3 regions of the Kitasatospora atroaurantiaca genome follow, and region 1 is predicted to be linked to each of the others. Evidence: riboswitches for the same ligand, from Rfam matches in the RefSeq annotation. Region 1 holds a riboswitch; each other region holds the start of a gene.
The links. A riboswitch is a leader RNA that binds a small molecule or an ion and turns the genes downstream of it on or off. The one in region 1 is predicted to bind cobalamin.

Region 1 (9,519 bases):
CGGCCGCCGCGCTCTTCGGGCTGCTGGACGGTCCCCGGCTGCTGCTCGGCTCGCGCTTCCCCGGCGCGATCCTGCCCGCGCTGGCCGCCGTGGCGGCGTTCTGCCTGGTCAACAGCGCACTGGTGGGCGGGATGCGACGGCTCACCGAGCCCCCCGGGCCGGTGGACACCTGGTACGCACGGCTGCGCGCCGCCGCGCTGCCCGCCCTAGTGCACGGAGCCGGCGGCCTGATGGTCGCGGTGCTCTGGCAGGGCCCGTACGGCGCCTTCGCGGCGCTGCTCGCGCTGCTGCCGCTGTCCATCTCGGCCTGGGTCTTCGCCCAGGGCCACCGTGAGCGGACGGCCCATCAGGCCGCCGTCCAGGCACTGGTCCAGGCGGTGGAGATCAAGGACGCGTACACCCGCGGGCACAGCGAACGCGTCGGCCGGGCAGCCGTGCTGATCGCCCAGCAGCTCGGCATGGCCGAGGAGCGCCTGCGGAGCCTGCATTTCGCCGGCACCCTGCACGACGTGGGTAAACTCGGGGTCGCGACGGAGCTGCTCCGCAGAAACGGTCCGCTCACCGAGGCCGAACGGCGGGCCGTGGAGGTGCACCCGGTCTTCGGCCACGAGCTGGTCCGCGACATCGCCTTCCTCGGTGAAGCGAGGGCAGGGATCCTGCATCACCACGAGCGGCTCGACGGCCGCGGCTATCCCGGCGGGCTGGCGGGCGACCGGATTCCGGAGTTCGCCCGGATCATCTCGGTCGCGGACGCCTTCGACTCGATGACCTCCACCCGCTCGTACCGGCGCGGCCGCCCGGTCGACGAGGCGGTCACCGAGCTGCAGCGGTGCGCGGGCAGCCAGTTCGACCCGCGGATGGTCCACGCCCTGGTCGCCGCCGTCGAGGAGCACGGCTGGGTGCCCGCACTGCCCCCGCCCGGCGGCTGGGCCGGCGAGGTGCCGGACATCCCGCTCGGCGTCCCCGAACCGTCCAGGCGGGTGCAGCCGCAGGGGAGAGCCGTGTCCTCGGGCGGGCCGACGTGAGCTGGGCCCGGGCGGTCCTGCAGGCCGACGTGATCCTGGTACGGGCGGTGCACACGGCCGCCGCCCTCCTCCTGCTGGCGGCAGCCGGCGCGCTGGTGCTGGACGGCCCTGCCGACCCCTGGGTGGCGCTGGCCTTCGCGGCGGTGATCGCGGTCGGTGAGCGCGTCCGGGTCACGCTGCCCGGCGACCGCGAGCAGGCACCGATCGGTACGGCCGTCGCCCTCGCGTACGCGATGCTCGGGCCCCTGCGCGGACTGCCGACCTCGCACGGCGTGCTCCAGGTGGTCGCGGTGACGGGCGCGGGGACGCTGGCCGGGCTGATCCCGCCGCTCCGGGGGCTGGCCGACCAGGCCAGGCTGGACGCGGCCGCCCGGCGGCTGCTCACCGTCGGCTTCGCGGCCACCCTCTTCCAGCCCCTCTACAACAGCGGCGCCCTCGACCGGGTACCGCTGGCCGGGCCCGCGTACGGCGTCTTCCTGACCGGTGTGGCCGCGCTCGCGTCGCTCTGCGACGCGACGCTGGCGGCAGTGCTGCACCGGGCCCGTACCGGGCTGCGGTTCGCGGCCGCGCTGGAGGACGAACTGCACTCGCTGCTCGGCATCGGCTCGGCGATCGTCGCCACCGGCATGCTGATCAGCCTGCTGGCCGGGGAGGTCGGGCTCTGGGCGCTGCCGCTGTTCTGCACGCCGCTGCTGCTCGCCCAGGCGTCCTTCCGCCGGGCCGCCGACGTGCGGGCCACCACCGGGCAGACCATCGAGACGCTGGCCAGGGCCACCGAGGTGGCCGGCTACACCCCGCCGGGCCACGCCCGACGGGTCGCCGACACGGCCTGCGCGCTCGGCCGCGAGCTGGGCCTGGGCACCCGGGATCTCGCTCTGTTGGAGTACGCCGCCCTGATGCACGACATCGGGCAGCTCTCGCTGGTCGAGCCCGTCCCGGACGGCGCCACCGCGCTGCTGCCGCAGGCCGAGCAGCAGCGCATCGCCCGGCTGGGCAGCGAGGTGATCCGCCGGACCGGTGTGCCGCGCCAGGTCTCCCAGCAGGTCGCAAGGCTGGCCGACCCGTGCCGCCGCCCGGACGGCTCGTACGACCGTTCGCTACCGCTCGCCGCCCGGATCATCCGGGTCGCCAACGCCCATGACGACCTGCTCGCCGCGGCCCGCGGCCGGGGCCTGGCTGACCAGGCGGGGCGGCTGGAGGCTCTGGAGGTGCTGCGGCTGGAGCGCGGCCGGCTCTACGACCCCAGGGTCGTCGAGGCACTGGCCAGAGTGGGCCACCGCGCCCGCGATCCGGACTGAATGCCTGCGTGAGGAGCGCGGCCCGATGGAGCCGTGGTTGGATGCGGTCGTAGCGTGGAACACCCGAACCGGGGCCGCCCGGCCGACGGGAGGAACTCCGGCTACGGCAAGCGGCCTGGGAAGCAGGCATCGCCCACTGGGGACCGGCCCTGGCCTCCGGGACAGGCACTGGCGGACGACAACGGCAGGGACGGAACGTGAGGATCTTCCACCGCGCACGGCACCGGCCGTCGGCCACCTGGCGGCAGACGACCGACCGGGCCTTCACCCTGATCGGTGACGGCCGCTACGAGGACGCGGGGGCGCTCCTGGTGATGGCCGCGGACCTGGAGCCCTGGCTCTCCGACTCCTGGTTCAACCTCGCCCTGCTGCACAAGTTCCGCCGCGACTGGGACCAGGCCCGCACCGCAGGTCTGCGCGCCGTCGCGCTGCTCGACCGCGAGCACGGCGCCCCCGACTGGTGGAACCTCGGCATCACCGCCACCGCCCTGCAGGACTGGTCGCTGGCCCGCCGGGCCTGGCAGGCGTACGGCCTGCGGCTGCCCGGCGGCGGCCCCTTGGACGGCCCGGTGGAGCTGGACCTCGGCACCACCCCCGTCCGGCTCTCCCCGGAGGGCGAGTCCGAGGTGGTCTGGGGCAGACGGCTGGACCCGGCCCGGATCGAGGTGCTCTCCATCCCGCTGCCCTCCTCGGGCCGCCGCTGGGGCGAGGTCGTGCTGCACGACGGCGCCCCGCACGGCGAGCGGGTCACGGACGGCGTCGCCTACCCCGTCTTCGACGAGATCGAGCTCTGGGCGCCGTCCCCCGTGCCCACGTACGTCGTCCTGCTGCAGGCCGCCACGGCGGGTGACCGGGACGCCCTGGAGCGCCTGGTGGCCGACGCGGGGTACGCCGCCGAGGACTGGACGTCCTCCGTACGGCTGCTCTGCCGGGCCTGTTCGGAGAGCCGGATGGCGACCGACGACGGTCACACCGCGCACCACGACCCGCACGACGACGGCGACGCCGCCCACCCGGGACACCTGAGCCACCTCAGCCAGGGCAGCGCCGGGATGTCCTGGCTGGCCGAGCGGGAGTGCGGGATCGCGGCGCCGGCCGGGCTGGTCCGGACGCTGCTCGACCGCTGGGTCGCGGCCTCCCCCGCCACCCGGGCCTACCGGGACCTCGAAGAGGTCTGCTGAGCCCGAAAGTAAGGACCGGCAGGGTCCCAGGGGCCGTACCCTTGAGCGGTATATCTCGGTGGACCCACGAAAGCGGAAGCAACGATGGCGGAGCAGCACGAGCACGACCACGAGCACGGCCACGAGGACGGCGAGACGCCGGTCCTGAAGATCGTCGGCGAGGAGCCGGACCTCACCAAGGGCACCGCCCGCCCGATCACCGTGGTCGGCAACCCCGTCCTGCACCACGAGTGCAAGGACGTCACCGTCTTCGACGCCGAACTCTCCGCGCTGATCGACGACATGTTCGTGTCGATGTACGCGGCCGAGGGCGTCGGCCTGGCGGCCAACCAGATCGGCGTGGACGCCAAGGTGTTCGTCTACGACTGCCCGGACGACGAGGGCGTGCGGCACATCGGGCACGTCATCAACCCGGTGCTGGAGGACCTCCCGGCCGCCCGCCGCATCCTGGACGACGGCAACGAGGGCTGCCTCTCCGTGCCCACCGCGTACGCCGAGCTGCCGCGCCCCGACTTCGCCGCCGTGACCGGCCAGGACAAGGACGGCAACCCGATCCGCGTCGAGGGCACCGGCTTCTTCGCCCGCTGCCTCCAGCACGAGACCGACCACCTCTACGGCTACCTGTACATCGACCGCCTCTCCAAGCGCGACCGCAAGGACGCCCTGCGGCAGATGGCCGAGGGCACGCCCAAGTACGCCACCGTGCCCAACAGCTGACGGCACCACAGCCAGGGGCGTGAGGCTCCGCCGGGCGGGGAACCGATCAGGATCGGGTAGCCACAGGGGCGCGGAGAACTGCGCGAGGCGGGAGAGGCTGGGCTCAGCCGTCTTCCGATTCGCGCAGTTCCCCGCGCCCCTTTCTGGTTGCCCAGGTGCCTAGAAGTCGTCGTCGAAGGAGACCGAGCCCTCGACCGCGACCTGGTAGGCCGAGACGCGGCGCTCGAAGAAGTTGGTCAGCTCCTGGACGTTCTGCAGCTCCATGAACCCGAAGGGGTTGGTGGAGCCGTAGCGGATCGGCAGGCCGAGGCGGGCCAGGCGCTGGTCGGCGACGGCCTCCAGGTACTGGCGCATGGACTCGGTGTTCATGCCGGGCAGGCCCTCGCCGCAGAGGTCGCGGGCGAACTGGAGCTCGGCCTCGACGGCCTCCTCCAGCATCTCGGTGACCTGCTGGGCCATCTTGTCGTCGAAGAGGTCCGGCTCCTCCTCGCGGACGGTGTCCACCACCGAGAAGGCGAAGTCCATGTGCATGGACTCGTCACGGAACACCCAGTTGGTGCCCGTCGCCAGACCGTGCAGCAGACCGCGCGACCGGAACCAGTACACGTACGCGAAGGCGCCGTAGAAGAACAGGCCCTCGACGCAGGCCGCGAAGCAGATCAGGTTGAGCAGGAACGCGCGGCGGTCGTCCTTGGTCTGCAACGAGTCCAGGTGGTCGACCGCGTTCATGTACTTGAAGCAGAACTGCGCCTTCTGGTGGATGGAGGGGATGTTCTCCACCGCGTCGAAGGCCGCCGCGCGGTCGTCCGGGTCGGGCAGGTAGGTGTCGAGCAGCGTCAGATAGAACTGGACGTGCACGGCCTCCTCGAACAGCTGCCGGGAGAGGTAGAGCCGCGCCTCGGGGGAGTTGATGTGCTTGTAGAGGCTCAGCACCACGTTGTTGGCGACGATCGAGTCACCGGTCGCGAAGAAGGCGACCAGGCGGCCGATCATGTGCCGCTCGCCCTCGCTGAGCTTGGCGAGGTCGGCGACGTCGGAGTGCAGGTCCACCTCCTCGACGGTCCAGGTGTTCTTGATCGCGTCGCGGTACCGGTCGTAGAACGACGGGTAGCGCATCGGACGCAGCGTCAGCTCGAAACCGGGGTCGAGCAGCATCTTCTCGCGGTCTTCGGACATTACTGGCAGGCCTCGCAGGACTCGGGGTTCTCCAGGGAGCAGGCGAGTGCCGCCTCCTCCTCCGGGGTGAGGGTCGGGGTCGGGACCGGAACTGCCGTGCGGGCCGCGCCGGAGGCGGCCTGGGCGATCCGGGTGGCCGGGCGCGACCGCAGGTAGTAGGTGGTCTTCAGACCGACCTTCCAGGCGTACGCGTACATCGAGCTGAGCTTGCCGATGGTCGGCGCCGCCATGAAGAGGTTCAGCGACTGGCTCTGGTCGATGTACGGCTGCCGGGCGGCGGCCAGGTCGATCAGGGCGCGCTGCGGCAGCTCCCACGCGGTGCGGTAGAGCGAACGGACCTCGGTGGGCAGCCAGTTGAGCTCCTGCACCGAGCCGTTGGCCTCGCGCAGGGCGTCCCGGGTCTGCGCGTCCCAGACGCCCAGCGCCTTGAGCTCGCGGACCAGGTACGGGTTGACCTGGAGGAACTCGCCGGAGAGGGTCTCACGCTTGAAGAGGTTGGAGACCTGCGGCTCGATGCACTCGTAGACACCGGCGATGGACGCGATGGTCGCGGTCGGCGCGATGGCGAGCAGGAGGGAGTTGCGCAGGCCGGTGGTGGCGATGCGGGCGCGCAGCGCGTCCCAGCGCTCGGTCCACTGCGGCGCGGTGGCGAAGTGGTCGATGTGCAGCTGGCCGCGGGCGGCGCGGGTCTCGCCGTACGCCTCGTGCTTGCCCAGCTGCTCGGCGAGCTCGCTGGAGCGCTCGTACGCGGTGAGCATGATGCGCTCGGCGATCAGGGTGGAGAGCTGCTTGGCCTCGGCGGAGTCGAAGTCGATGCGCAGCTGGAAGAAGACGTCCTGCAGGCCCATCACACCGAGGCCCACGGGCCGCCAGCGGGAGTTGGAGGCGCCGGCCTCGGGGGTCGGGTAGAAGTTGATGTCGACGACCCGGTCGAGGAAGGTGACGGCGGTGCGGACGGTGGTGTCCAGCCGCTCCCAGTCCATGGAGCCCAGCAGGTCGGCGGCCGTTGCGCCGGGGGCGACGTGGGCGCCGAGGTTGACCGAGCCGAGGTTGCAGACGGCGGTCTCGGAGTCGTCCGTGACCTCCAGGATCTCCGTGCAGAGGTTCGAGGAGTGGACCGTGCGGCCGGGGACGGCGGTCTGGTTGGCGGCGCGGTTGGAGGCGTCCTTGAAGGTCATCCAGCCGTTGCCGGTCTGGGCCAGGGTGCGCATCATCCGCGCGTACAGGGTCTGCGCCGGGATGGTGCGGACGGCCTTGCCCTCGGCCTCGGCCTTCAGGTACGCGGCGTCGAAGTCGGCGCCCCACAGGTCGACCAGCTCGGGGACGTCGGCGGGGGAGAACAGCGACCAGTCGGCGTTGGCGTTCACGCGGCGCATGAACTCGTCCGGGATCCAGTGCGCGAGGTTCAGGTTGTGCGTACGCCGCGCCTCCTCACCGGTGTTGTCGCGGAGCTCCAGGAACTCCTCGATGTCCGCGTGCCAGGTCTCCAGGTAGACGCAGGCCGCGCCCTTGCGGCGGCCGCCCTGGTTGACGGCGGCGACCGAGGAGTCGAGGGTGCGCAGGAACGGGACGATGCCGTTGGACTTGCCGTTGGTGCCCCGGATCAGGCTGCCGCGCGAGCGGATCCGCGAGTACGAGAGGCCGATGCCGCCGGCGTGCTTGGAGAGGCGGGCGATCTGCGCGTAGCGCGAGTAGATCGAGTCCAGGTTGTCCAGCGGCGAGTCCAGCAGGTAGCAGCTGGACATCTGCGGGTGCTTGGTGCCGGAGTTGAAGAGCGTCGGCGAGGACGGCAGGTACGAGAGCGCGCTCATCAGCGCGTACAGCTCGGCGACCTCGCGGACGGACTGCTCGTTGTCGCCGACGGCCAGGCCGGAGGCGACCCGGAGCAGGAAGTGCTGCGGGGTCTCGATCACCTTGCGGGTGATCGGGTGGCGCAGCAGGTAGCGGGACTGGACGGTGCGCAGGCCGAAGTACTCGAAGCGGTCGTCGCCCTGCTGGTCGATCAGCGCGTCGAGGGCGTCGGCGTGCTTGGCGACGAAGGCGGCCGTGGTGTCGCCGATCAGGCCCTCGGTGTGGCCGACGGTGATCGAGGCGGAGAAGTTCACCGCGCCCTGGCTGACGGCCTCGTCCGTGATCTCCATCGCCAGCAGGCGGGCGGCGAGCTTCGAGTACTGCGGGTCCTCGGCGATCATCGACGCGGCGGCCTCCACGGCCAGCCCGCGCAGCTCCGCGAAGTCGGAGCCGGCGTGCCGGCCGCGAAGGGCTGCGGCGGCGACGTGGCCGGGGTCCACCTGGGGGAGGTCGACGCTGCGGTCGGTGAGCAGCCGAAGCAGCGCAGCACCGGGGTCGGTCCGGTCGTTGTCGGCGGAACCCTGGGACGGCAGGGCAACTGAGGCAGCGATGGTCAAGGCGCTCTCTCCTGGCGGCGGCGGAACGGCGAGGGGCGCCGGGCCGCTTATGGGCGCAGGGGAGCAGAGCACGCCGAACCTCATCGGTGGCGCGCGAAGACCCCCCGGCCCACCCGCGAGGCCCGGACGTACTGCGGTGCTGCATGGCATCTGCGGGGAAGCCGTGTGGCACACCGTCGGCAGGTCATCGGACTCGCGGGCTCATGACTGAGTCGCCCGCTCACCGCTGCGGGGCAGTCCCGGACTCCCACCGGGTTCCCCTACGCGACAGCGAGAGCGAGCATACATGTTGTGGCGGTCTGACGATGCGACACCAGATGTAGTGCCGCATGTCGTGATCGGACGATCGCTGGGAGAGAAGGGGTGACCTGAGGACGGGCTTCTCAGAACGTGATCGAATACACCATCAGGTCGATCCCGGGGCGTGGCTCCCAGTCCCGTTCGGGGGTCCGGCGGAAGCCCAGGCGTTCGTAGATCCGGTGCGCGGCCGTCATTGCCGGGCGGGTCGAGAAGGCCATTCCGTCGAGTCCGAGCTCCCGGCTGCGGGCCATCGTGGCGAGGACCAGCGCCTCTCCGACGCCCCGGCCGCGTGCCGCCGCGCAGACCGCGAGCATCCGGATCTCACCCTCGTGGGGCTCGGCGATGTCGGCCCACTCGGTGCCGCCGGCCGCGAAGGTCACGCAGCCGAGGACTCTCCCGTCGGCCGGGTCGACCGCGACGAGGAGTTCCGCCTCTGCCGCGCGTCGACGGGTGTCACGGAGCAGCCGGACGTAGTCGTCGTCGGGTGAGCTGTGTCCGTCCCCGACGAAAGCCTCGACGGTGACGTCACCTGCGGCTTCGAGGTCCTCTTCGCGGGCTCGGCGGATGACGATGTCCATCCGGACAGTGTGCCCGAAGGGATGTTCGAAGCGGGAGTCAGGGTGCCGTGCAGCCGGTCGGCCGTGGCCGGGTCGGCGGGGTAGCGGCCGGGGCGGTGCCAGTTGTCGCGGCCATGACGGCTGTTGCGGTCCAGGTCGCGTCCGACCATCAGCCCGAGCAGGCCGAAGCCGCCGATGGCGCCGAGCAGGGCGAGTGCGCTTTCGAGCGTCGAGGAGGTCATGTCTCCACTCTGGCGATGGAGGAATGACGCGACGAGTGGCAGAAACGACCTATTGCATCGAAATCCTGCCATCCGGCATGCTGTCGGCATGCTGAAGAACGTGGTGGTCGTGGTGCAGGAAGAGGTGCACCCCTTCGAACTGGGCGTTGCCTGCGAGGTGTTCGGGCTCGACCGGAGCGAGCAGGGCCTGCCCGTTTACGACTTCGCGCTCGCGTCGAGCCGGCCGGGGCCGGTCCGGACGCACGCCGGCTTCAGCATCGACGTCCCGCACGGCCCGGAGCGCCTGGCCGAGGCGGACCTGGTGATCACGGCGGCAACCGGTATCGGGGAGGTGTATCCGGCGCCGCTGATCGAGGCGCTGCGGGCGGCCGTCGATCGCGGCGCCAGGGTGCTCTCCATCTGCAGCGGGGCTTTCCTGCTCGGCGCGGCGGGGCTGCTGGACGGCCGCAGCTGCACGACGCACTGGCGGTACACGGGGCTGCTCGCCGAGCGCTTCCCGCTCACCCGGGTCGAGCCGGACGTGCTCTACGTGGACGAGGACCCGGTGCTCACCTCGGCCGGTACGGCCGCCGGGATCGACGCCTGCCTGCACCTCGTCCGCAAGCTGCAGGGCGC
Region 2 (9,519 bases), 890 kb from region 1:
CAGCCCGTCCCCTCACACCTCCGTTCCGGATGGCGACGCATTCGCCGCCCCGGCGGCCGGTTCGCGCCCCCGCGTGACCATCGCGCGCGGAGCCACCCCCTGGTTCGTCCCCACCCTGGCCACCGCCGCCCTCACCACCGCCCTCACCAGGCGGAGCGGCAAGTGGGCCATCGCGGCGGTACCGGCCTGTGCGCTGAGCGCCGGCATGCTGTGGTTCTTCCGCGACCCCGAGCGTGAGATCGGCACCGGCAGGGTCATCTCGCCCGCCGACGGTGTGGTGCAGAGCATCGACGCCTGGCCGGACGGCCGGACCCGGGTGGCGATCTTCATGAGCCCGCTCAACGTCCACGTCAACCGCGCGCCGCTGCCCGGTACCGTGACGTCCGTCGAGCACATCGCCGGTGGCTACGTCCCGGCGTTCAACAAGGACAGCGACCGCAACGAGCGCGTCGTGTGGCACTTCGACACCGAGATCGGTGACATCGAGATGGTGCAGATCGCGGGGGCCGTGGCCCGCCGCATCGTGCCGTACGTGGATGCCGGCACCAAGGTCGAGCAGGGCGAGCGGATCGGGCTGATCCGCTTCGGTTCCCGGGTCGACACCTACCTGCCGGCCGGCGTCGAGGTCGGCGTCGAGGTCGGCCAGAAGACCACTGCCGGGGTGACGCGCCTTGACCGTGACTGATCCTGAAACGCTTGTCGGCCTGGACGACGACGAGGAGACGGACCTGCGCCGCCGCCGCTGGGCGCGCGACCGCGAGCTCCGTGCTCCCCGCTCGCCGCAGCACCTCTCCACCGCCGACTTCCTGACCCTGGGCAACGCCGTCTGCGGCTTCCTGGCGATCTACTCGATCACCACCGGGGTCCTGATGCCGCACATCACCGGGGAGTCCAGCGCCCCGGACAAGCACAGTGCGGCGACCGCCGTGACGCTGCTGCTGATCGGCTCGATGTGCGACCTGTTCGACGGCCTGGTGGCCCGCAAGCTGCGGTCCTCCGCGCTGGGCGCCGAGCTCGACAACCTGGCCGACCTGATCAGCTTCGGTATCGCGCCGGCCTACTTCGTCGCGGTCTGGGGCATCGTCTCACCGGACAGCAACCAGCAGCTCTCGGCGTTCATCGCGCTGACCGTCCTGCTCGCGGTGGTGCTCCGACTCGCGAGATTCTCGGCCGTGAAGATGCGACCGGGGATCTTCCAGGGCATGCCGTGCCCGATGGGCGCGATGACGGTGATCGCCATCGTGCTGCTGGACCCGCCGCTGGTGCCCGGCCTGCTGATGATCCTCGGCGTGGCGTACCTGATGGTCAGCCGGATCGAGTACCCGAAGCCACAGGGCCTGCTGGCCACGGCGACGCTCTGCTGGATCGTGGTCAGCATCGGCTGCCTGGCGGCCTGGGCCGCCGGCCTGCCGGGCGGTGACACCCTGATGCACATCGGGGCGATCGCCCAGATCACGCTGGCTGCGATGGCGCCGCTGCTGGTCATCCGCCGCAAGGTGGGGCAGAAGGTCGGCGACGTCCGTGCCCGCCGCGCGGAGTCCCGCGGCTGCTGAACCACCTCCGAGGGGGCCCGGATCCACCAGGATCCGGGCCCCCTCGGCATGCGGGTACCTTGCCAGGTCGGCCCGGCCACCAGGGCGGGTAACCAACGAGGCCGGGGCAACCACCAGGGGCGCGGGGAACTGCGCGAAACGGCAGGGCAGCCACGGTCGGCCGGGCTCGACGGCGTGGCAGCCCGTCGCGACCCTGCCGGGCAGGGCGGTGCAACGGGTTCTCGGACGGTTCGGTGCGGCTCCGGAGTCTTCCGGTTTCGCGCAGTTCCCCGCGCCCCTGAAAGGGCTCGCCCTGAGCCCTACGCGCCGCCGCGGTGGACGCTGAAGGCGGAGCGGCGGGCCGCCCTGGCCACCGCCGGGTCCGGGTGCACGCCGGCGACGGCGGTGAGCACCGAGGCCGCCCGCGGATGCCCGGACTGCCGCGCCCGGTTGAACAGCCGCACCGGCTCCCCCGCCGACGCCCCCTCGACATGCCCGACCAGCAGCTCGGTCTCCCCGTGGTCCAGCACGGCCGCAGCGGTGTCCACCCACAGCCACGCCGCGTCCTCAGCGGTCAGCACGTCCGCCGGGGCGACGCCGACCTCGTCCGACTGCTCGGCCAGCCACAGCAGCGCGTACGGGCGCAGCACGGCCTCGTCCACGGCCGCCCGGACGGCCTGCTCGGCGGTGCCCCCGGCGACTCTCAGCGCTTCGAAGGCGAGGCCCCGCAGCAGGGCGTCCTCGCCCCGGGCGGCGTCGAGCAGCTCGGCGACGGCCCGGTCGACCGGGCGGGCGGCGACCCAGGCCCGGTACTCGGCGCGGGCGGGGCCCGGCGAGTAGTTGGCGCAGGCGTCCAGCAGCTCCAGGGCGCTCTGCTCGATGTGCCCGGCCGCGGTCTGGGCGACGGTGCAGATCTCCTCGAGCTTGGCGCGCACGGCCCAGTGCCCGAGCGGGGAGAGCTCGGCGGCCTCGTCCTTGCGGATGACGGCGCCGACGGCGGTCAGCCCGTCCAGCATCCAGTCCAGGACGGCGGCGACGTCGGAGGGCGCGTGCGGGGTGTCGATCTGCGGCTCGCGGCAGGTGCCGCGGACGGCGGAGACCGCGGAGGCGGCGTGCGGCACGGGCGAGAGCGAGACGGTCCCGGTACCCACCCCGTGGCGGCGCTCGTCGAGGCCGCGGCGGAGGAGTTCCAGCAGTTCGCTGTCGGCGACCGGGCCGTCCACCAGGTGGAGGAAGGACAGCAGCTGCGGGGCCTGGTCGACGGCCTGCCCGGCCAGCACGGCGAAGATCCCGCGCATCGCGGCGGGCGGGACGGGGGCGACCAGCGTCCAGGCGTCGAAGAGCGCGGACCAGCCGCGGACGACGGCCTCGTCGTCGTGCTCCCAGGCGTGCAGCCGCCAGCCGGGCGCGGCGCCGCCCTCGCGGGCCTCCACCAGGCCGACGAGCAGCGCCTGGCCCCAGGCCTTGGCGGCGGCGCCGACGGTCATCGCAAGGGCGCGGCCGGCGGCGCGGGCGTCCTCGGGGAGCAGCTCGCCGCGCTTGTCGACCTGCTCCAGCTCGCCGGCCCAGCGGGCGATGCGGACGGCGTCGGCGAGCATCCGGCGGGCCAGCGGGGCGAGCTCGGCGGGCGCGGGGAAGCCGTCGGGCACGGGCACGCGCCCGCGGCCGGGCTTGGGTGCCGGGGTACGGCGGCGGGGTGCGGCGGGGTTGCCCGGGAGCGCGCCGTCGGCGCGGCGGGCCGCACCGGGCAGACGGGTCACCGTCGCACCGGTACCGATCGTCGGCGGGAGCGGGGCATCACGGTCGCGCGGGTTCCGAGACGTCACGCCGTGCAGTCTTCCCCGTGCACGGGCCTTCTGTCACATCGGCTTCGGCGCGTCTTTCGGCGCCCGGTGCCCGGGGTGGGCAGAGATCGGGCAACAGCCCGCAAACCGGGCCTGCGAAGGCCCCCAATCTATGACGCGTACGCGACAAGATAGCCAGGCGAACCATCGGCCCGGCGGCGCTCCTGGCGCGGTCCGCCTCAGAGCAGCGGGGTCAGCCAGCGCCGCAGGGTCTCCGCATAGCCGTCCGGGTCGGCGTTCCACAGCGCGGCGTGCTCGGCGTCCGGCACGGGGTGCAGGCTCACCAGGTCGTACCGGAGGTCCGCGAGGCGTTCGGCCGCCTTCCACGGCGCGATGCCGTCGGTCGGGCTGTGCAGCAGCAGCGCCGGTACGTGGAGGTCCGTGCCCCGGGCGAGGCGGGCGAAGCCGGCCAGGTCGACCTTGGTGCGGCCCTGGGCCGCCAGTGCACCGAGTTCGGCCAGCGGGGCCGGGACACCCGCCCTGACGCTCTCCCGCCGCACCGTGGCGGGCCAGTCGAGCACCGGGGAGTCCAGCACCAGCCCGCTGACCGACTCGCGCCAGGAGGATCGGGCGGCCGCCTGCAGCCCCATGGTGGCGCCGAGCGACCAGCCGTACAGGATCACCTGGCCGGCGCCGTTCTCGAGGGCGAACCGGACGGCCGCCTCGACGTCCCGCCACTCCGTCTCGCCGAAGTGACCGAGGCCGTCCGGCGACTCCGGCGCTCCGCGGTCGCCCCGGTAGGTGATGGTGAGGCTGTGGAGCCGCAGCGAGTGCAGCAGGGGAAGTACCGGCAGCGCCTGCGTCCGGTCGGCGCCGGGGCCGTGGACGAGGATGACCCAGGTGCCGCGCACACCGGGCACGTACCAGGCCGGGAGCGGGCCGAGCTCGCCGTTGACCACCGCTTCGCCGTACTCCAGGCCCAGGGCGGACCCGGGGTCTCCCCGGTACACCCACGGGGTCACCTTCACCTCGGTGGCGAGGTCCAGCGTGCCGCCGTCCACCCGCTCCAGGCGGCGGGTGACGGTCTGGACGTCGGTGCGCAGGACCTCGCCGACCACCGCATGCCCTCCGCCCCGCCACTCCAGCGCGTACCGGCCGGGGCGGACGGTCTCCGGGGCCCGGGTGAGCGCGACCCGGCCGGGGCTCAGATCGTGCACCCTCAGGGTCGCGGCCCCCGGTCCGGTGACGCTCGGGCGAACCACCCGGTCGGACACCTTGCGGCCGAGCAGCAGCGCCGCCGCTCCGGCCCCTACGGCGGCGGCCGCCACTGCGGCGGCGGTTCCCCAACGCATGAGCGCTCCCCGGTGTGCTGGTGGCAGGCGGATCGGTGTGCGCTCCCAGTCCACTCTCCGCACGGGCACCCTGCCACCGGGGGAGGTCCGTCCGGGGCGGCGGACCTCCTGCCGACCTCAGACCGGAATGTCGGTGTGGTGCTGGGCCAGCAGCTCCCAGAACCGCTGGGCGAGCGGCTTGCTGGGCTGCTGCTCGGCCGGGCTCGGGGAGGAACCCCAGTGCATCGGCACCAGGTACTCGTTCTGCAGCTCCGTGAGAGCCGCCGAGAGCACGTCGCGGGGGACGGGCACCAGACGGGAGATCGCCTTCAGCTGGGCCTGCCAGCGCCCGTCGACGCACTGCCGCAGCCGCTGGTCCAGGTCGTCCTGACGGTGGGTCACGTAGAGCAGCGCCCGCAGGCTCAGGCCCAGCACGTGCGCCAGCGCGTAGCTCTGCTCCTCGTCGCCGGTCCACTTGCCGCTGAGCTCGGCCTTCTCGTACGCCTGCTGGGTGACCCCGATCCGCCGGGCCGCCTGCTCCTGGGTGAGTTCCCGGGCCACCCGGAAGTCCCGCAGCGTGGTCGGACGGGCGCCCATCAGCTGGGCGGGCGGGCACCACAGGGCGCGCGCGAGGGCGATGAACTCCTCCTCGGACGGCCTGATCTCGCCGGTCTCCCAGCCGATGACGTGGCCGGGCAGCAGGCGGACGCCGTGCGCAGCCATGCCCTCGGCCACCTGTTCCGGAGTCAGGCCGAGCCCGGCACGGTGCGCCCGGGCGGCCATCGGGGAGAACGGCACGGGGGCGGGGGACGGCGGTCTTCGTCGCATGGGACATGACCGTACGGGTGTACCTATTTCGCCCACACCCGCCGATTGCACGAAGCGCAGCAGGCACCCCCGACTGTTAATCGGAGGATCGTACGAGCCCGGCTACCTGAATCAGCCATCTACTCGGAGGTAATGACGGAGCTTGGGCCGGCCGGTTAGCTACGCGGGTAGTATCCGCGCCCGCCTGGGGTTCTGTCGATGTGTCAGTGGCGTGGAGGAGGCGTAGCGGACCGGCCGGGGACCGCGCCCGCTTGGGCGGGTGGCGGCACGTGTGACCAACCCCTCCGCCTGCTTTGTTGACTCCCGGTCGAGCCCCGTGATGGGATCCATCAGCCAAACGGAGGCATGCAGAGGAAGCCGGTGCGAATCCGGCGCGGTCCCGCCACTGTCACCGGGGAGCACGCTCGAACACATGGTCACGGCGGTCCGGTCGAACGGCTGCTGGAAGGCCCGAGGGTGTGTCGGACCCGGAAGCCAGGAGACTCTCGCCTCCGGTACGTCGATCCAGGGCGCGGACCCTGAGTGAGGACACGCACGCCATGCAGGCTGCCCCGGCCGCGATGCGGCCGCCGATCCGAGCTGCCGCCATCCCTGTGCCCGTGCCGTGCCTCGACTGAACCGCAGCGCCGCCTTCGCCCTCGGCACCGTCGCCGGATACCTCGCCGACGCCCGCTTCGCCGACCCCCGGCGCGGCCACCCGGTCGCCGCCTTCGGTACCGCCGCCGGCCGGCTGGAGCGGCTGCTCTGGCGTGACCGGCGCGCGGCGGGTGTCCTCTTCACCGCCGCCTGCGTGGGTACCGTCGCGGCGGGAACGGTGCTGGCCGACCGCGCGCTGGGACGATCGGCGGTGGGCCGCGCCGCGCTGGCTGCCACCGCCACCTGGACCGTCCTCGGCGGCACCTCGCTGACCCGGGAGGCCCGGACCATCGGCCGCTCGCTGCAGGCCGCCGACCTGGACGCCGCCCGCGAGCGGCTGCCGCACCTGTGCGGGCGCGACCCGAGCACGCTGGACGAGCAGCAGATCGCCCGGGCGGTGGTCGAGTCCGTGGCCGAGAACACCGCCGACGCGGTCGTGAACGCCCTGTGCTGGGGCGCCCTGGCCGGCGCGCCCGGTCTGCTCGCGTTCCGGGCCGTCAACACCCTCGACGCGATGGTCGGCCACCGCTCACCCCGCCACCACCGCTTCGGCTGGGCCTCGGCCCGGCTGGACGACGTCGCCGGCTGGCCCGGCGCCCGGCTGACGGCGCTGCTGACGGTCGCCGCCGCGCCCCACCCGCGTACCGCCTGGCGGGTCTGGCGGCGGGACGGCTCCGCGCACCCGAGCCCCAACGCGGGCCAGGCCGAGGCCGCCTTCGCGGGCGCGCTCGGCGTCCGGCTCGGCGGGACCCTCACCTACGGCGAGCGGGTCGAGCACCGGCCCGTACTCGGCGCGGAACTGCGGCCGGTGACGGTCGAGGACATCGAACGGGCCTGCGTCCTCTCCCGCCGGGTCGGCGCCCTCGCCCTCGCGGTGACGGTCGGTTCACGGGCACTGGCGGGTCTCCTGAGCGGCGCGCCGAACTGCGCGACATCGGAAGCAACGGCGCCGCACCTACCGCCCGGCGCCAACGACGTAACGAAGCGGGGCCGGTCATGAGCGGGCATCCCCTCAGGGGCGCGGGGAACTGCGCGGCATCGGAAGTAACGGCGCCGCACCTTCCGCCCCGCGAAGCTCCTCGCGCCCTTGGGTGGCTGGCCGCAAGCGTGATGCAGAGGAACGTGCCGGCGCCGCACCTTCCGCCCCGCGAAGTTCCTCGCGCCGCCGGGTTGGCCGTTTGCGCACGCAGTGCCACAGGTGAGAGGAACGGGCATGAGTAATGCGTTGCTGGTCGCCGGGACGACCTCGGATGCGGGCAAGAGCGTGGTCACGGCGGGGATCTGCCGCTGGCTGGCCCGACAGGGTGTCAGCGTTGCGCCGTTCAAGGCGCAGAACATGTCGCTCAACTCCTTCGTGACCGCCGACGGCGCCGAGATCGGCCGTGCCCAGGCCATGCAGGCGGCCGCAGCCCGGGTCGAGCCCGAGGCGGCGATGAACCCGGTGCTGCTCAAGCCGGGCGCGGACGGCCGCAGCCAGGTGGTGCTGCTCGGCCGGGCCGTCGCCGAGGTCGGCGCGCTGGACTACCGCGAGCGCAAGCCCGTCCTGCTGGAGCGCGCCCTGGAGTGCCTGGCCGACCTGCGGCAGCGCTACGACGTGGTGATCTGCGAAGGCGCCGGCTCCCCCGCCGAGATCAACCTGCGGGACCGCGACATCGCCAACATGGGCCTGGCCACGGCGGCCAGGCTGCCGGTCGTGGTGGTCGGCGACATCGACCGCGGCGGGGTCTTCGCCGCGATGTACGGGACGCTGGCGCTGCTCTCCGCCGAGGACCAGCGGCATGTGGCCGGCTGGTTCGTCAACAAGTTCCGGGGCGACGCCCGGCTGCTGGCGCCCGGCCTGGACATGCTGCACGAGCTTACCGGCCGTCCGGTGCTCGGCACCCTGCCGATGCTGCCGGGGCTCTGGCTGGACGCTGAGGACTCGCTCGACCTCTCGACCGTGGTCGACCGCGGCGACGTCCGGGGGCCGCTCGGGGCGGACGTCCTGCGGGTGGCCGTGGTGCGCTTCCCGCGGCTGTCCAACTTCACCGATCTGGACGCGCTGGCGCAGGAGCCCGGCGTCCTGGTCCGCTGGGCGACCAGGCCCGAGGAACTGGCCGACGCCGACCTGGTGGTGCTGCCCGGCACCCGGGCCACGGTGGCCGACCTGGCCTGGCTGCGGGAGCGCGGGCTGGAGAGTGCCCTGAAGAAGCGCGCGGCGGCCGGGCTGCCGCTGCTCGGCGCCTGCGGCGGGTACCAGATGCTGGGCCGGGAGATCGTGGACGAGGTCGAGTCCAAGGCCGGTACGGTCGCCGGTCTCGGCCTGCTGCCGACCCGGGTGGTGTTCGGCCGGGAGAAGGTGCTGGCCCGTCCGGTCGGCGAGGCTTACGGCGAGCGCGTCGAGGGGTACGAGATCCACCACGGGGTGGTCGCGGTCGAGGGAGGCGAGCCGTTCCTGGACGGCTGCCGGGTGGACTCCGTGTGGGGCACCACCTGGCACGGAGCCCTGGAGAACGACGGCTTCCGCCGGGCGCTGCTGCGCGAGGTGGCGGGGCTCGCCGGGCGGGACTTCGTACCGGCGCCCGACACCTCGTTCGCCGCGGCCCGCGAGGAACGGCTGGACCGGCTAGGGGATCTGATCGAGGAGCATGCGGACACGGACGCACTGTGGAAGCTGATCGAGGGCGGGGTACCCGGCAACGGGCTGCCGTTCGTACCGCCAGGAGCGCCGTAACTTTGGAGAGTGGCAGGCAGATGAGTGACGTCCGATACCCGTTCACCGCGATCGTCGGCATGGCCGACCTGCGGCTCGGGCTGCTGCTCAACGCGGTGTCCCCGGCGGTCGGCGGGGTGCTGGTGCGCGGCGAGAAGGGGACGGCCAAGTCGACCATGGTGCGTGCGCTGGCCGGCCTGCTGCCGTCCATCGCGACCGTGCCCGGCTGCCGGTTCGCCTGCGACCCGGCCTCGGCCGACCCGCAGTGCCCGGACGGGCCGCACGCCCTCGCGGCCGCCGAGGAGCGTCCGGCACACCTGGTCGAGCTGCCGGTCGGCGTCTCCGAGGACCGGATCGTCGGTTCCCTCGACCTGGAGCGGGCGCTCGCCGAGGGCGTGAAGGCGTACGAGCCGGGCCTCCTCGCCAAGGCGCACCGCGGCGTGCTCTACATCGACGAGGTCAACCTGCTGCAGGACCACGTGGTGGACCTGCTGCTGGACGCCGCCGCGATGGGCCGCTCGTACGTCGAGCGCGAGGGCGTTTCGGTCCGGCATGCGGCACGTTTCCTGCTGGTCGGGACGATGAACCCGGAGGAGGGTGAGCTGCGGCCGCAGCTGCTCGACCGGTTCGGCCTGACCGTCGAGATCGCCGCCACCCGCGACCCGGGCGAGCGGGCCGAGGTGGTGCGGCGGCGGCTCGCGTACGACGCGGACCCG
Region 3 (9,519 bases), 1.9 Mb from region 1:
GGGCGTCGAGGTCGGCGACGGCTTCGAGCTGGCCCGGATCCCCGGCTCGCAGGCGCACGACGAGATCATCCCGACCCCGGACGGCGTCAAGCGCACCTCCGGCCGCTCCGGCGGCACCGAGGGCGGCCTCTCCACCGGCGAGCTGCTGCGCGTGCGCGCCGCCATGAAGCCGATCGCCACCGTCCCGCGCGCCCTGCAGACCCTGGACGTGCGCACCGGCGAGCCCGCCAAGGCGCACCACCAGCGCTCGGACGTCTGCGCCGTCCCGGCCGCCGGCATCGTCGCCGAGGCGATGGTCGCGCTGGTGCTGGCCGATGCGGTGAGCGAGAAGTTCGGCGGCGACAACGTCTCCGAGACCCGCCGCAACGTGCAGGGGTACCTCGACAACCTGATCGTCCGCTGATGAGCGGGCGAATCGTCAAGCCGGGTGTGGCGCCCGTCGTCGTGCTGGTCGGCCCGCCCGGGGCCGGCAAGAGCACGGTCGGCCGGCTGCTCGCCGAGCGCCTCGGGGTCACCTTCCGGGACACCGACGCCGATATCGAGCAGCTGGCGGGCAAGCCGATCCCCGAGATCTTCATCGACGAGGGCGAGCCGCACTTCCGCGAGCTGGAGGTGCGGGCCGTCCGCGCGGCCGCCGAGACCCACGACGGCGTGCTGGCCCTCGGCGGCGGAGCCGTGATGGCCGAGGCCACGCGCACGCTGCTCAAGGGCCTGCCGGTGGTCTTCCTCGAGGTCGCGCTGGGCGACGCCGTGAAGCGGGTCGGCCTGGACGCGCCGCGCCCGCTGCTCGCGGTCAACCCCCGCGCCGCCTGGCGGGAGCTGATGGAGGCCCGCCGCCCCCTCTACCTGGAGGTGGCCACCGCCGTCGTCGACACCGAGGGGCGCCCGCCGGAGCAGGTCGCCGACGCCGTACTCGAAGCACTGGAGCTGAAGTACTGATGACTGACACCGTCACCATCCACGTCGGTGGCAGCGCCGGCCACGACCCGTACGACGTGCTGATCGGCCGTCAGCTGCTCGGTGAGCTGGGCGGGCTGATCGGCACCCAGGCCCGGCGGGTCGCGATCATCCACCCGGAGGCGCTGGAGGCCACCGGCGAGGCGATCCGCGAGGACCTCGCCGCCGAGGGCTACGAGGCGATCCTCCTCCAGGTCCCCAACGCCGAGGACGCCAAGAGCGCCGAGGTCGCCGCGTACTGCTGGTCGGTGCTCGGCCAGACCGGCTTCACCCGCAGCGACGTCGTCGTGGGCCTGGGCGGCGGCGCGACCACCGACCTGGCCGGCTTCGTGGCGGCCACCTGGCTGCGCGGGGTGCGCTGGATCTCCATGCCCACCACGCTGCTCGGCATGGTCGACGCGGCCGTCGGCGGCAAGACCGGCATCAACATCGCCGAGGGCAAGAACATGGTCGGCGCCTTCCACCCGCCGGTGGGCGTCCTCGCCGACCTGGCGACGCTGGACACCGTCCCCAAGCACGACTACGTCTCCGGACTGGCCGAGGTCATCAAGTGCGGCTTCATCGCCGACCCGGTGATCCTCGACCTGATCGAGGCCGACCCCGAGGGCGCCAAGACCCCGGCGGGCGCGCACACCGTCGAGCTGATCCGGCGGGCCATCCAGGTCAAGGCCGACGTGGTCTCCGGCGACCTCAAGGAGGCCGGCCGCCGGGAGATCCTCAACTACGGGCACACCCTGGGCCACGCCATCGAGCGCAACGAGCGCTACAAGTGGCGGCACGGCGCCGCGATCTCGATCGGTATGGTCTTCGCCGCCGAACTGGGCCGCCTGGCGGGCCGCCTGGACGACGAGACGGCCGACCGGCACCGAACCGTCCTCGCCTCGGTCGGTCTGCCGCTGAGCTACCGCGCGGACGCCTGGCCGAAGCTGCTGGACGCCATGAAGATCGACAAGAAGTCGCGCGGCGACCTGCTGCGCTTCATCGTCCTGGACGGCCTCGCCAAGACCTCCGTCCTGGAGGGCCCGGACCCGTCGCTGCTGGTCGCGGCGTACGCGGAGGTCTCGTCATGACCCGGGTGCTGGTGCTCAACGGCCCCAACCTCGGCCGCCTCGGCAGCCGGGAGCCGGACGTCTACGGCGCCACCTCCTACACCGGCCTGGTCGAGCGCTGCACCGCGCTCGGCAAGGAGTTCGGCTTCGAGGTCGAGGTCAAGGAGACCAACTCCGAGCAGCAGATGGTCGAGTGGCTGCACCGGGCGGCGGACGAGCGCACCCCCGTGGTGATCAACCCGGGCGCGTTCACGCACTACTCGTACGCGATGCGGGACGCCGCGGCCCAGCGGACCGCCCCGCTGATCGAGGTGCACATCTCCAACCCGTACGCCCGCGAGGAGTTCCGCCACACCTCGGTGATCGCCGCCGTGGCCTCCGGCACCATCGCCGGCTTCGGCATCGGCTCGTACGAGCTGGCCCTGCGCGCCATCGCCGAGCAGCTGACGACGCGCTGACCACGTGCTGACGGCTGATCACGTCGGCCCGGCGGCGGGCTGTGCCTGCCGCCGGGCCTCCGTGTAGTGTCCCCGTCGGGACATGTCGGGAGGTGACAGTGACGCAGTACGCAGCGGGAGGGCAGGTGCCGCCGCGACCGCCGGTGCCGCCGCCCGGTTACCCCGTACAGCCCGCGGGCGCACACCCGCCGTACCCGCAGCCGCCCGGCGCGCGTCCCCACCTGACGGCGCCCAGCGCGGCCGTCCCGCCGGGCGCTACCGGCCACTTCCTGCTTCCGACGGGTGCGCCGGTGCAGCTCCCGGCGCACGCGGTGCAGCAGCAGGCGCCCGTCGGCCCGCTCGCGGTGCTGCTGATCGGCCCGGCGGGTGCGGGCAAGACGACCGTCGCCCGGCACTGGGCGGAGCGCCGCCCGACCGCGACCGCGCACATCAGCCTGGACGACGTGCGCGAGTGGGTGCAGTCCGGCTTCGCCAACCCGCAGTCCGGCTGGAACAACGCCTCCGAGGCGCAGTACCGGCTGGCCCGCCGCACCTGCGGCTTCGCGTGCCGCAACTACCTCGCCAACGGCATCTCCTGCATCATCGACGACGCGGTCTTCCCGGACCGCCCGGCGATCGGCCTGGGCGGCTGGAAGCGGCACATCGGGCCGGGCATGATCCCGGTCGTGCTGCTGCCCGGCCTGGACTCCGTGCTCGCCCGTAACGCCCGGCGCAGCGGCAACCGCCGGCTCACGGACGAGGAGGTCGCCCGGATCCACGGGCGGATGGCCGGCTGGTACAGCTCCGGGCTGCCGATCATCGACAACTCCCAGCTGGACGTCACCGCCACGGCCGCCGCCCTCGACCAGGTGATCATGTCCCGGCTGGCGGCCCGTCCGGTCGGCTGAGCTGCCGGTCTTTCCCGGCTGTCAGTCCCACCTGCGATGATGACCAGGTCGCATCGAACTCCCGGGGGAGCTGACGCCCGTGCCCGAAGGCCACATCATCCACCGCCTGGCCGCCGAGAACTTCAAGACCTTCGGTGACCGCCCCGCCCGCGTCTCCAGCCCGCAGGGCCGCTTCGCCGAGGGTGCCGCGATGATCGACGGCCAGCTGCTGGCCGAGGCGGAGGCCCACGGCAAGCACCTCTTCCTCGGCTTCGAGGCGGGGGCCTGGCTGCACATCCACCTCGGTCTGTACGGCGGTTTCACCTTCGGCTCCGGCCCGGCACCCGACCCGGTCGGGCTGATCCGGCTGCGCCTGGAGAACGACGAGGCGTACGCGGACCTGCGCGGCCCCAACACCTGCGAGCTGCTCACCCCCGCCGAGAAGGCGGCCGTACACGCGCGCCTCGGCCCCGACCCGCTGCGCCCCGACGCCGCGCCCGCCGCCGCCTGGCAGCGGGTCTCCCGCAGCGGCAGCACGATAGCCGCCCTGCTGATGGACCAGAAGGTGCTGGCCGGCGTCGGGAACGTCTACCGCGCCGAGGTGCTCTTCCGCCTGGGCATCAACCCGCACCGGCCCGGGCGCGACCTCACCCGGGCCGAGTGGGACGCCATCTGGGCCGACCTGGTCGCGCTGATGCACGACGGCGTCGGCGCCGGGCGGATCGACACCGTCCGCCCCGAACACACCCCCGAGGCGATGGGCCGGCCGCCCCGGGTCGACGACCACGGCGGCGAGGTGTACGTCTACCGCCGTGCGGCCATGCCCTGCCTGGTCTGCGGTGCGGAGGTGCGCACCGAGACGCACGCCGCGCGCAACCTCTTCTGGTGCCCCAGCTGCCAGCAGCGCTGATCAGGCGGTCCGCCGCGCCGCACGCCAGGCCAGCGCCGCGCCGCCCAGGCAGAGCGGCGTGTAGAGCACCAGGTTGATCAGGTAGAAGCGCGAGTGGACGTCCGCGCCGAGCCCGGTGGCCCAGACCACCCCGGCGAGGCCGCGCAGCAGCATCCCGCCCGCCACCGCCCGCGTCCCCCACGTCAGCGCGGCGGGCGGTGCGGGCAGCTTCAGGGCGCCGCCCTGGGCCAGCACGGTGGCCGAGGCCCCGAGCAGCAGGGTGGCCAGAGGCAGCAGTACGGGCTTGGTGAACGGCACGTCGGTGTTCAGGATCAGCTGGGAGAGCTCCACGGTGTCCTGGCCGGGCCAGGTCCGGCCGGTGGCCCAGTAGAGGTGCAGCAGGGCGTCCCCGGCCAGGACGGCTGCGACGGCGGTGGCGGCGGTTCGACGCTTCATGAGGTCACCTCGGGAGGAGTGCTGACGGTCCGACACCCGAAAGAGCCCGGCTGCCCGTCCGTCGTTCCTGTGAGGTAGGTCTCAGCGCTCGGGCGCCCTGCCGCACCCTTGACAGGTGCAACTCATCGCCTGAAGGATGCCGATGGCCCGTCAGGGCCGGTGTCCGCAACGCGAATCGAGGCCGAGGTCTTGTCAGCTCATCCGGTAGTACGACGCGCGGTGCGCGCCCTCTCCGCCGCCGTCCTCGCCCTCGCCGCCACGCTCCTGACCGGCGGCCCGGCGCACGCCGACTTCGGCAGCGACTACCACAACCCGATCACCGCGGCGAAGCCGCTGACCCGGCCGGACACCAAGGCCTGCACGGTCGAGGTGATGCACGACCAGCAGTTCCGCAACGGCTACGGCAACCCGCCGGACACCCCGTACGCGGCCTCGCTCACCCCGCCCGCCGACTGCGCCGGGCCCTGGTCCAAGGTCGTGCTGGACCTGCACGGAAGCGTCGCCGGGCGGCAGTTCGACCGGCTCTTCACCGTCCGGGTCGGCGGCTACGAAGTCATGATGTCCTCCACTCCCGAGCCCTCCCAGGACGGCATCGAGTGGCATGCGGAGCGCGACGTGACCCGTTACGCCCCCGTCCTGAACACCCCGCAGCCCTTCGAGTTCGACCTCCCGAACGTCACGGACAGCACCTACACCGGCGTCTTCCACGTCTCGGCGACGTTCACCTTCTACACCGCCTCGGCCGCCTGGCCGGCGGCCCGCACCGCCGACCGGCTGCTCACCACCGGCGCCTTCACCCTGACCCAGGGCGCGCCGTCCACCGCCAAGGACCTGGTCTTCCCGCAGAACCTGGAGAGCCTCACGGCCGAGGTGTACGCACGCGGCGGCGGCGCCTGCGAGGAGTTCGCGTACGCCTCCGCGCCGGACGCCTTCGTCCAGGCCAACCCGGGCCTCGGCTACTGCGGCAAGGGGCCGTTCCGCGAGCTGCGCCTCTCCGTCGACGGCCGGGTGGCCGGCGCGGTCTGGCCGTACCCGGTGATCTACACCGGCGGCTGGGACCCGCTGCTCTGGCGGCCCACTCCCGGGATCTTCGCCTTCGACCTGCCCGCGTACCAGGTGGACCTGACGCCCTACGTGGGGCTGCTGCTGGACGGCCGCCCGCACAGCGTCTCGATCGCGGTCAACCAGGCGGAGAGCCAGAGCAACGACGCCTGGACGGGCCAGGTCAACCTCTTCGCCACCGTCGACCACGGCAGTGCCCGCACCACCGGCGGGCTGACGCAGTACCAGGTCGCCCCCGAGGCGGCCGTCGGCACCGCCCTCACCGACCAGGGCGGCGGCAGCGGCCGCTGGACGGTCACCGCGAGCCGGCACGACCTGGCCCGGGGCTGGGTGCAGACCTCGCACGGCCGGGTGACCACCGAGGTGCGCGGCGACCTGACGTTCCGCTCCGGCCAGCAGCTCAAGGACCGCGGCAACGACCTGACCCTGCACAACGGCGCCGAGCTCACCTGGACGACCGCCAGCTGGGGCGGCGGCCCGCACCGGGTGCACACCGTGCACGAGAGCGAGCCGCTGGAGGTGACGTACCGGGTGAGCCAGGACGCGGCGGGGAACTCCGACCAGCGGACCGCCATGGACCTCGGCTACCACCGCACCGACACCACCGCCACCGGCGCCCACGTCGCGGCCTACTCCAGCGTCGACCACACCCTCCGCCCGACCGCCCACCGCCACAACGGCGACGCGACCGTACGGACGGGAAGCTCGGCCGAGACCTACCGCAGCACCGACGCCGACGGCAGCTACAGCCGGACCATCACCACCGTGGACGGCTGGCCCACCCCGTGAGGGGTCAGGCGCCCTCCCGGTACCCGAGCACCCCGTGGGCCAGGACCTCGCCGATCGCGCTGTCCACCAGCCGGTAGCGCACCACCCGCCCGTCCCGCTCGCCGGCGACCAGCCCGGCCGCGCGGAGCAGTCGGAGGGCCTGGGAGACGGCGGGGTCGCGCATACCGGTGGCGACGGCGAGGTCGGTGACGGCGAGCGGGCCGGTCTCGTGCAGGGCGAGCAGCAGCGAGAGCCGTCCCGGGTCGGCGAGCAGGGCGAAGCGCTCGGCCCAGGCCCGTACGTGCTCGGCGTCGCCGATGGCGGCGATGGCCTCGCAGACCCGGTGCCCGTCGATGGTCCGGTGGCTTGCGCGCTCGGCGGGGACGAGATGCATGCCGAGCATTCTTGCAGCAGGCGGGCCTGTGATCCATGACACCTGCACAGGTGTGCAGGCTTGCAGCCGTACCCGCGCGACCCCTACGGTGGTCCACGCCGTGGTGCTCGGGAAGACCGGTGACGGATCCTCAGGGGTCTCAGACCGGAGCGGCCCTCGCCACTGTGATCGGGAAGCAGCCGTGTCAGTCCCACCCTCGCGGGTCGGGAGGCCACTGGGCGTGAGAGCGCCTGGGAAGGCCGGACACGGTGCGTTCGACCCGTCAGCCAGGAGACCGGCCACGGCATCTCACGAAGTGATCCACGAGGTGCTGGAGCGTGACCGCAGATGACCCTGCCCGAAATCGGTGCTGCCCCGACGGCGGTCCCCGCCCTGCCCGTCTTCAACTGGAAGCGTGAGGACACCGTCCGCACGGCCGGTCTCATGGGCGTGATCCTGGCCATGCACGTGCTGGCCTTCGGGACGCTGTTCTTCCTGGTGGTGCCGGAGAACTACGAGGTCGGGACGCAGGTCTTCGGGGTCGGGCTCGGCATCACGGCGTACACCCTCGGCATGCGGCACGCCTTCGACGCCGACCACATCGCGGTGATCGACAACACCACCCGCAAGCTGATGGCCGACGGCAAGCGCCCCGTCTCGGTGGGCTTCTGGTTCGCGCTCGGGCACTCCTCGATGGTCGTGATGATGGCGGCGCTGGTGGCCGGCGGCGCGGCCCTCGCGGGGACGCTGATGGACGAGGAGTCGACGACCCATCAGCTGCTCGGGATGGTCGGCACCACGGCCTCGGGCGCCTTCCTGTACCTGATCGCCGCACTGAACCTGGCGGCGCTGCTCGGCATCCTGCGGGTCTTCCGGGCGATGCGGGCCGGGCAGTTCGACGAGACCGAGCTGGAGGCGCACCTCAACTCGCGCGGTCTGATGAACCGCATCCTCGGCCGGGCCACGCGCTCGATCACCCGCCCGGGCCAGATGTTCCCGGTCGGCATGGTGCTCGGCCTCGGCTTCGACACCGCGACCGAGGTCACGCTGATGGTGATGGCGGGCTCGGGCGCGGCCGCCGGCCTGCCCTGGTACGCCATCGTCTGCCTGCCGCTGCTGTTCGCCGCCGGGATGAGCCTGTTCGACACGCTGGACGGCACGTTCATGAACTTCGCCTACCAGTGGGCGTTCTCCAACCCCGTCCGCAAGGTCTACTACAACCTCACCATCACCGGTCTGTCGATCGCGGTGGCCTTCGTCATCGGCACCATCGAGCTGGTCGGCGTCCTGCACGAGAAGCTCGACCTGACCGACCCGGTGACCGGATGGATCGCCGGACTCAGCCTGGACAACGTCGGGTTCGTGATCGTCGGCCTGTTCTTCGTGGTCTGGGTCGCGGCGATCGGCTACTGGCGCTTCGCCAGGGTCGAGCAGCGCTGGACCACGGCCAACTGATCCGCCGCGCCGGGCCCGTGGAGGGGATGGGCCCGGCGGGGTGGGATCACCCTGCTGCCAGCAGCAGGGTCCCCACCACGGCCAACCCCGCGCCGACCATCTGCACCCGCCGCAGCCGCTCCTTCAGCAGCCCGCGCGCCATCAGCGCGGTGACCACGGGGTAGAGCGAGGCGAGCACGGCGGCCACCGCCACCGACCCGCTGTGCGAGGCGGCGGCGTACGCGCCGTTGGCGGCCACGTCCGCGACCCCGACGGCGGTGAGCGCCGGCAGGCTGCGGCGGAGCGTGCCGAGGCCGGTGGGCTGCTGACGGGCCGCCAGCAGTGCGGCACCGCCCACCGCGACGTTGCACAGCCGCTGGACGCACAGCGCCAGCAGCAGCCCGCCCCCGGCGGAGGCATGCGCGATCAGTGCCATCACGGCGCCGAAGCCGAAGGCGGCGCCGATGGTGAGCGCCAGCACCCGCCCGGCGGCCGCCGGGCCGCCGCGCTGGGGGCCGCCCGCCAGCACCACACCGAGCACCGCGACCGCGATACCGGCCGCCTGTGCCGCGCCCGGCCGCTCGCCCAGCATCAGCCCGACCCCGACCGGGACGGCCACCCCGACGGTGGCCAGCGGCGAGACCACCCCCATCGGGCCGAGCGCCAGCGCCCGGTAGAAGGCCAGCATCGCGAACGGCCCGATCACCCCGGCGGCGACCGCGTACCAGAGCGCGGACGAGGCGTCCGCCAGGCTGCCCGTGGCGAGCACCGCGACCACCAGCAGCACGGTGGCCGCGCTCTGCGAGGCGACCACCACCGTCAACGCGGAGATCCGCCGGGTCAGCGCGCCGCCGCCGTAGTCGGCCAGCCCCCACAGCAGGCTGGCGGTCAGGGCCAGGACGGCGCTCATGGCAGGATGCCGGTCTGGGGTATCACAGTGGACTCCGAAGTACAGTTGATTGAACTCTTGGCTGACAAGCAGCCTAGTTCATTGCACTGAACCAGACGAATCAGTTTATTGGACTAGCTAGGATTTCCCGCGTGCCGGACCCCGATCTCGTCTCCCAGGCCCTCGCCCGGAACCTCCGGCGGCTGCGCGCCGACCGAGGCCACACCCTCGACGCGCTGGCCGCCCGCGCGGGCGTCAGCCGCGGAATGATCGTGCAGATCGAGCGGGCCCGCACCAATCCCAGCGTCGGCACGGTGG

Region 2: linked by a shared signal. The riboswitch ahead of FB465_RS25970 (cobalamin biosynthesis protein) and the one ahead of FB465_RS22270 (ribonucleoside-diphosphate reductase subunit alpha) in region 1 are both predicted to bind cobalamin.
Region 3: linked by a shared signal. The riboswitch ahead of nicT (Nickel transporter NicT) and the one ahead of FB465_RS22270 (ribonucleoside-diphosphate reductase subunit alpha) in region 1 are both predicted to bind cobalamin.

The regions. Positions count from the first base shown of each region.
Region 1 is NZ_VIVR01000001.1:4,854,902-4,864,420, forward strand. Features, by position in the region: gene FB465_RS22245 (HD-GYP domain-containing protein) at 1-1,025, shown strand, start outside; gene FB465_RS22250 (HD-GYP domain-containing protein) at 1,022-2,323, shown strand; gene FB465_RS22255 (tetratricopeptide repeat protein) at 2,521-3,504, shown strand; gene def (peptide deformylase) at 3,589-4,221, shown strand; gene FB465_RS22265 (ribonucleotide-diphosphate reductase subunit beta) at 4,381-5,397, opposite strand; gene FB465_RS22270 (ribonucleoside-diphosphate reductase subunit alpha) at 5,397-7,889, opposite strand; cobalamin riboswitch at 7,967-8,095, opposite strand; gene FB465_RS22275 (GNAT family N-acetyltransferase) at 8,189-8,683, opposite strand; gene FB465_RS22280 (hypothetical protein) at 8,731-8,931, shown strand; gene FB465_RS22285 (helix-turn-helix domain-containing protein) at 8,993-9,519, shown strand, end outside.
Region 2 is NZ_VIVR01000001.1:5,747,636-5,757,154, reverse strand. Features, by position in the region: gene FB465_RS25995 (phosphatidylserine decarboxylase) at 1-685, shown strand, start outside; gene FB465_RS25990 (CDP-alcohol phosphatidyltransferase family protein) at 672-1,553, shown strand; gene FB465_RS25985 (hypothetical protein) at 1,853-3,358, opposite strand; gene FB465_RS25980 (alpha/beta hydrolase family protein) at 3,556-4,668, opposite strand; gene FB465_RS25975 (helix-turn-helix domain-containing protein) at 4,786-5,475, opposite strand; cobalamin riboswitch at 5,800-5,982, shown strand; gene FB465_RS25970 (cobalamin biosynthesis protein) at 6,089-7,111, shown strand; gene FB465_RS25965 (cobyric acid synthase) at 7,325-8,824, shown strand; gene FB465_RS25960 (putative cobaltochelatase) at 8,845-9,519, shown strand, end outside.
Region 3 is NZ_VIVR01000001.1:6,756,369-6,765,887, forward strand. Features, by position in the region: gene aroC (chorismate synthase) at 1-403, shown strand, start outside; gene FB465_RS30375 (shikimate kinase) at 403-939, shown strand; gene aroB (3-dehydroquinate synthase) at 939-2,027, shown strand; gene aroQ (type II 3-dehydroquinate dehydratase) at 2,024-2,464, shown strand; gene FB465_RS30390 (AAA family ATPase) at 2,563-3,351, shown strand; gene FB465_RS30395 (Fpg/Nei family DNA glycosylase) at 3,431-4,240, shown strand; gene FB465_RS30400 (DUF3995 domain-containing protein) at 4,241-4,675, opposite strand; gene FB465_RS30405 (peptide-N4-asparagine amidase) at 4,895-6,526, shown strand; gene FB465_RS30410 (ArsR/SmtB family transcription factor) at 6,531-6,899, opposite strand; cobalamin riboswitch at 6,984-7,196, shown strand; gene nicT (Nickel transporter NicT) at 7,227-8,333, shown strand; gene FB465_RS30420 (DMT family transporter) at 8,380-9,222, opposite strand; gene FB465_RS30425 (helix-turn-helix transcriptional regulator) at 9,354-9,519, shown strand, end outside.